Linked DNA regions of Magnetococcus sp. PR-3. The protein of the gene in region 1 binds, or shares a complex with, the protein of each later gene. Links are inferred from orthologs where the notes say so. Each region holds a gene or a part of one and is shown on either strand. Other genes may lie near its edges.

What was found.
Region 2: the proteins of dnaG (region 1) and dnaB are in contact, whole or in part, in a crystal structure (PDB 2R6A), measured with the Geobacillus stearothermophilus proteins. The link is inferred for Magnetococcus sp. PR-3 from one-to-one orthologs. Residues at the interface, in WP_049624496.1 of Geobacillus stearothermophilus: Lys456, Leu457, Leu458, Pro459, Ala460, Asn463, Ala464, Leu467, Leu535, Leu536, Ile537, Ala538, Gln544, Glu545, Asp548, Tyr549, His552; in WP_033016901.1 of Geobacillus stearothermophilus: Ser13, Glu15, Ala16, Gln18, Glu91, Leu92, Asp94, Ala95, Val96, Pro97, Thr98, Ala99, Ala100, Asn101, Tyr104, Tyr105, Ile108.

Annotation. Positions count from the first base shown.
Region 1 is NZ_JBAHUQ010000019.1:25,550-30,693, forward strand. What follows is about bases 2,179-5,144. They hold dnaG (DNA primase), read left to right. Parts: upstream 2,179-2,674; coding sequence 2,675-4,615; downstream 4,616-5,144. Other genes in these bases: V5T57_RS12005 (GatB/YqeY domain-containing protein), read left to right, coding at 2,223-2,666; rpoD (RNA polymerase sigma factor RpoD), read left to right, coding at 4,673-5,144. Also shown: V5T57_RS11995 (outer membrane beta-barrel protein), read right to left, coding at 1-743; V5T57_RS12000 (Rieske 2Fe-2S domain-containing protein), read right to left, coding at 1,062-1,697. UniProt on the Escherichia coli protein: RNA polymerase that catalyzes the synthesis of short RNA molecules used as primers for DNA polymerase during DNA replication.
Region 2 is NZ_JBAHUQ010000006.1:43-4,356, reverse strand. The notes cover bases 1,041-3,899. They hold dnaB (replicative DNA helicase), read right to left. Parts: upstream 3,282-3,899; coding sequence 1,800-3,281; downstream 1,041-1,799. Other genes in these bases: radC (RadC family protein), read left to right, coding at 3,408-3,899; alr (alanine racemase), read right to left, coding at 1,041-1,559. Also shown: V5T57_RS05755 (hypothetical protein), read left to right, coding at 214-402; more of alr, read right to left, coding at 399-1,040; more of radC, read left to right, coding at 3,900-4,145. UniProt on the Escherichia coli protein: The main replicative DNA helicase, it participates in initiation and elongation during chromosome replication. Travels ahead of the DNA replisome, separating dsDNA into templates for DNA synthesis.

The DNA.
Region 1 (5,144 bases):
GCTTTGGGGCTCAGAGCCAAACCCACACCATACTTATACTCTGAACCATCACGCAGCAGTGCTGCATCATCATAAACATGACGGTTCATGCCGACATTCACTGATACATTCGTCTTATTACCCAGAGCATGCATCAGCTTAAACTCAATCCCCTGCCAATAACGGCCGACATCTTTCTGAGTATCTACATCATGAGACAAGGTGACCTGACCACGGTACTTGTTCAAGGTATAGGCTGCAATGGCCTTGCCCCCAAACGTTGTATAGGTGGAGGGAGGTTCGGAGGTCGATTGACCACCCGTATCAGGCGCACCACGTGATGAGTGATTGGATGCAATAAAACCTTGCACGTTCAACTTCAGGCGCTTCGTAGGCTTCATTTCCAGCTCTACCGCCACATTTTTGTCTGCATAGTTTTCCATTTCCCGCTTGAGATGGCGGGCAATGTTTGACGTAGCAGTCAATGTTACAGCCAGCTTTCGCCAGTGGGTTTTAACCACAACGACAGGCGTCAATGTAACGACAGAGTCACTAACCTTATCATCTTTTGTTTTTAGAAGATTGTCCTCAAAGCTGTAAGCAGCTGTCAACTTAGGGGTAACCCTGAAGATACCAACAGGAATGCCTCGCGCTCCACGTTCTGCACGCAGATCACCCAGAATACTCCACACAAGCAGGAACAAGAATAACGTGACCCCTGCTGTGTAGCGCTGTCCGGTGCTATGTCTAAGCGCGGATTGCATCTGTTTGGTTAGCCCTTCACGGGTAATGGGCAATCACTGCCCGGATTATTAATACTCGGATAAATGAGCTGTCGCAGAATGGTACTTCAAGACCTCACGACAGCGGTCACTTCCATTTATCTTCTGGCACATTTTTCAGCGCGCTAAACATCAATGCAACACTTAGGCCACTTAACAAACCTCTTTCAAAAAACATTCAAAATCATACGTAAAACCTAAATGCAACAACCTGCCCAAATCATTCACCTTTCCCCATAAAAAAAGGGGCGGCATAAAGCCACCCCTTTTTACAAACACTTACAAATCAGCAAAAAAGCACTATGCCACCCGCACCACACCATTCTCGATTGATACGGGTACGGCAACCAACCCTGGTTTATCGGCTGGATCGGGATCGGTACAAGCCCCCGTGGTTAGATCAAACACCCAATTATGAACACGGCACTCAACTTTTTGCCCATGATCAACCCCTTTACATAGCGAGGTTTTGGCATGCGGACAACGACTCTGCCAAACTTTGACACTCTCATCGCCATCACGGTAAACAATTAAGTTACCCTCACCATAAGCCACACAGGACATCTTCTCTAACGGGAACTCATCAACCTGCCCCAACACGTCATCAGGCTGCTCCTGCTCTTGGTCCCCTTCAACTTCTGGCACCAGATCCAAGTCACGCAGGACCTGAATGGCATCCAACACCTTATTTAACCCTGCAGCCGGGAAAGCCATCAAGACGGCATCAAGAATTTCTTCTTTAGTTGCACCAGCCTTTAAAGCTTTTGGTGCATATTGCCGCAATCCACGCTCAGTCCCTACCGTTACTTTAGTCACGATTTGGATTAAACAACGTGTTTTATCATCTAGAGCTTGTACACTCTCTTTATAGAATGTTAACAAACTGGTTGCAGCAGCTGGACGTGCAGCCGCCAAATAGCGTAACGCTTTCGACATAGTATCTCTCCAACGGGAATCCAGGTGTGCGTAACGCGCGCACATCACGCACACCAAACCAGACAGCCCCTCATTTCATCCAATGGTTACCCCTAAGGGTCAACCACGCTCCAGAACCTATTCAAGATACGCCACAGCACTGACCTTTATACGCTGTCAACGTATTTTTTGAATTTCACTCAATCTAACACTTGACAAACACCGTCATGCTCGACAAAATCTTCCGACCTGCGCTCTACCCATCTTTGTCATTTTAAAGAAGGCACCAAATTTTTTTGGTGATGAGATCAGGTCTTCAACCTTGGGCTCGCAGGATTGCACCCCAACCACTGACGCTCCACACGGAACCGAGCATCCGACCAGGGAACCCGCACCCATACCGGGCAGCCGGAACTCAAGACCAGCTTTATCGCACGAAACCATCTAGAAATCTAGTTTCACCCAGTCAGGGCTACATGAGCATCATGTAATCCCCCTTTAATGTCATGGTGTGAAATGTTAATCGCGTGACAAGGAAACACCCCAATGAGCATTCAAACGCAACTCGGCCAACGCATGAAAGAGGCGATGCGTAATAAGGACAGCGAAACCCTCTCTGCCCTTCGCATGCTCAAAGCGGCATTACTCAATGAAGAGAAAGCCGGCAAAGGGGATGTTACCGATACAGATGCTATCCGGGTGATTCGTAGCCAGATAAAGCAGCGGCGGGATTCAGCCACAGCCATGCGTGACGGTGGGCGAGAAGAAGCCGCTGCCAAGGAAGAAGCAGAGGTCACCATACTGGAAGCTTTTCTACCTGAGCCACTCAGTGATGATGAGATGCAAGCTTTGGTTGAGCAAGCCATGACCACAACAGGTGCAGACTCTATTAAAAAAATGGGGGCTGTGATGGGGTGGTTAAAAAAGAACAGTGATGACCGGGCCGATTTTGGCAAGTTATCTGCCATGGTTAAGGGTCGTCTGGGTTAATCCCAGTCGTGGCTTATTTCCCAGACAGCTACCTTGATCAACTCAAGGAGCGGGTGGATATTATTGATGTTGTAGAGCGCCAGCTCCCTCTAAAAAAGAGAGGCCGAAACTGGCTTGGGCTCTGCCCTTTTCATCAGGAGAAGACCCCTTCTTTCAATGTTAACCAGGAGAAGGGTTACTACAAATGCTTTGGGTGCGGAGCCAGTGGAGACGCCATTAAGTTTCTACAGCAAACGCGGGGCATGCCCTTTGAAGAGGCGATTCGGGAGTTGGCGGCACAAAGCGGGCTACCGCTTCCTGAAAGAAGCAAAGAAACACCCGCCCAGGCTCAGGCTCGGGATAAAAGGGGCAAGCTACGCAGCCTGCTGGAAGAGACTAAGCGTTTTTTCCAAGGCCAGCTTAAAGCCCCAAACGGGCGCATGGCCCGAGAATATTTACATCGTCGCGGTTTAACGGCAGAGACCATATCCAGCTATGAACTGGGCTTTGCACCGCCAGGATGGCGCAACCTGCTTGATTTTTTTGGCGGGGGGGATGCGGCTGTTGAGATCATGCTGGATGCTGGGCTATTGATCAAAAAAGATGATGGCACCGTTTACGACCGCTTTCGAAACCGGGTTATTTTTCCCATTCTTGACAGTCGTGGCCGGTGTATCGCTTTTGGTGGCCGTGTTTTAACCGATGAGAAACCGAAGTACATCAACTCACCAGAGACTGCGCTGTACAATAAAAGCGATGTGCTCTATGCCCTCAGCCATGCGCAAGAGCGCTGGAGCAGAGGTGAAATGGCACTGGTGGTTGAAGGCTATATGGATGCGGTTATGCTGGCAGAATATGGCTTTTCCGGTACCGTGGCTACCCTGGGAACAGCGGTTACCGATCAGCATTTAAAGCGATTATGGCAACGCACCAATCGGCTGATCTTCTGTTTTGATGGTGATACCGCTGGACGCCGTGCCGCGTGGCGGGCTTTAGAGCGCGGCCTAAACGGCTTACAGGCCGACCGACATATGCAGTTTCTTTTTCTACCAGACGGGGAGGACCCCGACTCTCTGGTACAAAAAGAGGGGGTTGCTAAGTTTAAAGAACGCGCCAAACGCGCCATCAGCCCCATGCAACTGATCCATAAGGTAATGGGGAAACAACTGGATCTCTATACACCCGAGGGACGCGCAGCTGCCGCACACCGCATACGCCCCTTAATTTCCAGTGTGGCCGATCCAGTGCTGCGCCAACTGTATGCAGATGATTTAGGGGACAAACTTGGCGGGTTAAGGGGAGAACAACTGCTGCAAGGGGTCGCACCAAACCAGATGCAAGCGCCGACAGCGCCCTGGCAAACCTCCCCCTCCCAGCCCCCCTGGACACCACCACCAAGGTCCGCGCCCGCCCCAACACAAGGCGCCCCTGAAAAAAGAAGCTGGCAACCTGCTTTTAAGAAAAAACAGGCTTGGCAAAAAACCGGGGCACCAACCCTGGAACAAGAGGTCTCAACGTTACGTCTAGGTGGTGAGACCAAAGGTCGAGATTTTGAACAGGTATTGATTGCATCAGCACTTCGATCACCGGTTCTTTTACAAGAAAATCTCGAAGAATTAGATAAAGCAAAGTTGAAAAGCTCTCAACTTTATCAATTATTGACCGAACTGTTGAGTGTAGCACCTGACTTAGTCGAGTTGGACCACACAGACGTCTTTCCTATCGATCAGCTAAGCGATAGACAGTCTGTCTTACTGGCTAAGCGTATTTTGAGAGAAGAAGAAACACCTTTGGATGATCCCGTCAGGGAGTTTGAAGGTGCGTTAAAGGCTGTGCAATCACGACAATTGGAAGAAGAAATCGTAGAGGCCAAAGCCCGTATTCGTCAAAACGATCGGGATACCATTGATAAAGACCTCCAACGACTGAACTTTCTATTGGAAGAGAGAGCACGGCTTAAGCAGCGTTAGATTGGGTATCTAACGCTGACGATCGGCAAACACCGTGTAATGGACGGAAAAGGTAACATGGCCGAGGATAACAAGCGCGAAGACATGAAAAAGCTCATCGCCCGCGGTAAAGAGCGGGGCTTCTTGACCTATGATGAGGTCAACGATGTGCTTCCCAACGACATGAACTCTGCAGAGGATATGGAAGATGTTGTCGGTCTCCTCGACAACATGGGTATCAATCTGGTTAATGACGAGAACGAAGAGACAGCTCAAACAAAGAGCACCTCTAATGCCCGTATCGGCAATCTCGATAACCTAGATGAAGATATCGCCGAGGAGCCTATCGCCATCTCCGATTTTGATGCTGAGAGTGACGATGATGATAGCGAGGACAGTGAAGAGAGCGGCCGTAGCGATGGGGCCATCGAGGATATTGATCTAGGTAAGACAGATGACCCTGTACGTATGTATTTACGTGAAATGGGTTCGGTGGAGTTGCTCACCCGAGAAGGTGAGATCGCCATCGCCAAGCGTATCGAAGAAGGCT
Region 2 (4,314 bases), on another replicon or contig:
GGAATAAGGTCCATCCACCAACCTTATGAGCAAGGGGGGTGCCAAGCAGGTTTTATAGGGAGATAGGAAAGCTTAGGCGCATCAATAGGGGTTGATCCCCATCAATGCAACACAACGTCACCAGATTTAGGATGGATACACACTTAAGAACAAGGAACGTCATACGAGTGCGATATGCATTCGTGTCTAAATTGGCTAGGAATGACGATGACCATGTCGATGACAGCACAACGCAGGGAACACGCGATCGAGACCCTTAAACAGAGTTTGGTGGACCTGGATCGCTTTGTGGCCGAACGGCAAGATGATCTGAGTTTGTTGGTCGTCCATAAGGAAAATGGACTACAGCGCATGCAGAAAAAACGTCAGATGCTTGAAGCCATGATGGAAAATGTACGTTAACCAAAACAGCTTGATAGTACATCCCCTTCGCGGTAGCGACGGGGTACCCTGGGACCGATACGGGTGAGGATTTCATAAGGGATGGTCTGTAACTGGTTCGACATCTCCTCCAATGTCATCTCTGCCCCCTTCTGCACCCCCAAGAGCACCACCTCGTCCCCCTGTTGTATCTCCCCCGGCAGATCCGTAATATCCACAGCAATCTGATCCATACAGACAATCCCTACAACGGGGCAGCGTTGCCCGGCAATGAGTACGTGTCCCTTGTTGCTGAGCAGGCGGTTGTAGCCATCGGCATAACCCACAGGAAGTTGTGCAATACGGGTTTGACGTGGTGCTGTAAAGGTATGGCCATACCCCAAAGAGCGACCTTTGGGGAGCGTATGGATGCGCTGGATGTGGGTTATCCATTTCACCACAGGTTGCAGCCCCTCTTCTGCCGCAGTTGTGTAGGGATGAAAAGGTGAAGCCCCATAGATCATAATTCCCGGACGGACCCACTCATAATGTGCCTGAGTATGCCCCAATATGGTCGCTGAGTTGGCAAAGGATAGCCCCAGCTGTTTTTCTTGAACGAAGGGGTGTTCCAGAATCGGTGCCATCACCGCGAGCTGATGGTCGGTGATGGGGCCTGCCCGATCATCAGCACAGGCCATATGGGACACCAAACCTGCCAGTTCCAGCTCTGGCATACCCGCCAATTTTTCCAACAGTTCAGGGATGGCCTCAGGGTGGTAACCCAACCTTGCCATGCCGGTATCCACTTTAATATGTATACGGATAGGACCGATCTGTTTGGCAGCCTGCCAGAGCCGGTCAAGATCCACTTCATCACTTAAAAAAGGCTCGACACGCGCACGGATCGCCCGTTCTTCTAAGCCAGGATAGAGCCCGGAAAAGAGCATAATACGTTTGCCAATTCCCGCCACACGTAACTGCTCAGCCTCTTCAACCAAGGCCACACAGAAACCATCGGCCTCTTCCAGTGCATGGGCCACCCCAATGGCACCGGTTCCGTAGCCATCCGCTTTAATGACAGGAAAGTGGGCCACATCTTCCCCTGTGGCTTTACGGGCGATACGTAGATTATGGCGTAGTGCCGCCATATCCACTTCCAACCAGGTGGGGCGATGGGACCATGGGGTAGAGTTCTGCATCGGTGTGCTCCCATTGGTAATAGAGCTAAAACCTATTTTTTATGCTGGGCTGCAAAACTGAGTATACACCCCTGTTTTGTCCCACCATACCAACATGTAAAGCTGATGGTACGGGGTTGTAAACCTTAAGCCAACCCCTTTACAGCATGGCCGATATACCCTACCAACAGCCAACATGCCTATACCCCATAAACCACAGCATAAAGGGGGGGCCACCCTCTTCAGGCCACCATAGGGTGGTTAATACTCTTCCCGGTTGGCAAAGTTTTCAAAGCGGGTAAATTGGTTCTGAAAAGCCAAGTTTACAATACCCACGGGACCATTCCGCTGTTTGGCCACGATCACTTCGGCCTTACCCTTTAGATCAATATCATCCCGTTTATAGTACTCTTCCCGGAAGACAAACATCACCACATCCGCATCCTGCTCAATACTTCCTGATTCCCGCAAATCGGAGAGAATGGGGCGTTTATCCGGCCGCTGTTCCACCGAACGAGAGAGCTGAGAAAGCGCAATAACCGGTACCGACATCTCCTTAGCAATGGCCTTTAAACCCTGACTAATTTGGGAGATCTCCTGCACCCGGTTATCGGTATTGGTACTGCCCCGCATCAACTGTAGGTAGTCGATCACAATGAGCTTCAGCCCTTTATCCCGCTTTAAACGGCGACATTTGGCCCGCATGGCGGTAATGGAAATAGCCGGAGTATCATCAATATAGATCGGTGCATCTGAGAGCAAAGTCGCGGTGTTGGTCAGGTTTTGATAATCGTTGGTACGGATGTTACCAATCCGCATGGCCTGGGCATCCATCCGTGCTTCAGACGCCAGCATACGCATGGCCAACTGTTCTTTGGACATTTCCAGAGAGAACACACCTACAGCCTCGTTATGGTGTAGGGCGGCATTGGCGGCAATGTTCATAGCCAGCGCCGTTTTACCCATGGAAGGACGCCCAGCCAGAATAAGGAGATCTGAAGGCTGACACCCCGCCAACTGACGATCCAGATCTACAAACCCGGTGGGGACACCGGTGACCGCACTCTTTTGCTCCATCAACGATTCAATTTTTTCAAACACCGGCACCATGATGCTCTTCATATCATGGTAGCTGGACCGGCTGCTGTCTTTCGACTCCCCCAGTTGAAAGATCTTCTGCTCGGCCTCTTCCAAAATCTGATCCACGGGGGATTCACTCCCGTGGCAATTCTCCACCACTTCGGTGGCGGTCTGGGCCAAACTGCGTAACAGTGCCTTATCCCGCACCATACGGGCATAGGCTTTGGCGTTGGCCGCGGTTGGTACGGTGGTAACCAACTCTGCCAAATAGACCGGTCCCCCCACCCCATCCAGCTCATCGGACCGTTCCAAATATTGACGCAGTACCACGGGATCCAGCGGTTCACCCCGTTCCATCAGCTCCAACATCGCCTGATAGATCTTACGGTGCGCACCCATGTAAAAATCATCCGGGGAGAGAGAGTCAGCCACGGAATCCATGACGTTGTTATCCAACAACACCGCCCCTAAAACCGACTGTTCTGCCTCACGGGACCAGGTTGCACGCTTTTTGGGTGCATCGGGGTCCTGTTCCATTGCGGTGCTGGTTTCTAAAGATGCCATACCCTGAGGAGGCAGCGCTTCTGCTTGAGCATCCATCGGGTACGGGGGCTCCTCCAATGGTGGGGGCGGAACATCCATGGTCGGGGGGGTCTCTTCCATGATCTACCTTTTATACGGTGGAATGAAACGGATACGCAAAAAACCATGCATAGGCCGGTTATCCGTTTTACAATACGCCAGATATACACAACCCATTCATTGTAAGCCAAGCGACTGCATAAGCAAATGGCCCAAGCAAAATCAAACCATAAGACCAAGTCCAAAGAGCCCACCCTGCATGGTGGACACCGGGATCGTCTGCGTAACCGTTTTGCCCAAGAAGGGCTGGATGGCTTTGAAGACCATCAAATATTGGAATTGGCACTGTTTTATGCCCTGCCCAGACGGGATACCAACCCCATTGCCCACCGCTTGGTGCAGCGCTTTGGCTCCTTATCGGCGGTGATGGAAGCCGACCCGGTGGATCTGGCTTCGGTCGAAGGCATGGGGGAAACCGCTGCGCTGTTTTTAACCCTGCTACCCGCCCTTACCCGACGCTATCAACACGATGCCGCCACCCGCACCAAACCCCCTTTAAACCGGGCAGATGCCGTACGTGATTACCTGATGCCGTTAATGGCTGGTCGCATGGAGGAGGTCTTTTACGTCCTCTGTTTGGACGCACAGTGTCGCCTGCTGTTTCCTGCCCTGGTCACCGAGGGTACGGTACGGCAGGCCCATGTTCACCCCCGTCAGGTGGTTGAACTGGTCATTCGGCATAAAGCGGCCCATGTCATCCTGGCCCATAACCATCCATCGGGTAATCCCAAGGCTTCACAAGATGATATTCTGCTTACCAGCCATCTCATGCAGGCCTTAAACCCCATTGATGTCCACGTTTTAGACCATGTGATTGTGGCCGGCAAGCGGGTGTTTAGCTTTGCCAGCGCCGGTATGATGCCTAAACAGCAAGTTCGATCGTAAGGTCTCTGTATTAAAGAGGATCACGGGCAGACATCACCCTTGGCCTCATGATCAAACCACCCCATAGGCCCCTACCATCCCAGGTGCGCACCGCGCAAGCCCTTACGCCGCAACGGATATGACCGTCATATGCCATATTCCACCCATGCCCAGCCGCAAACGCCCTAGG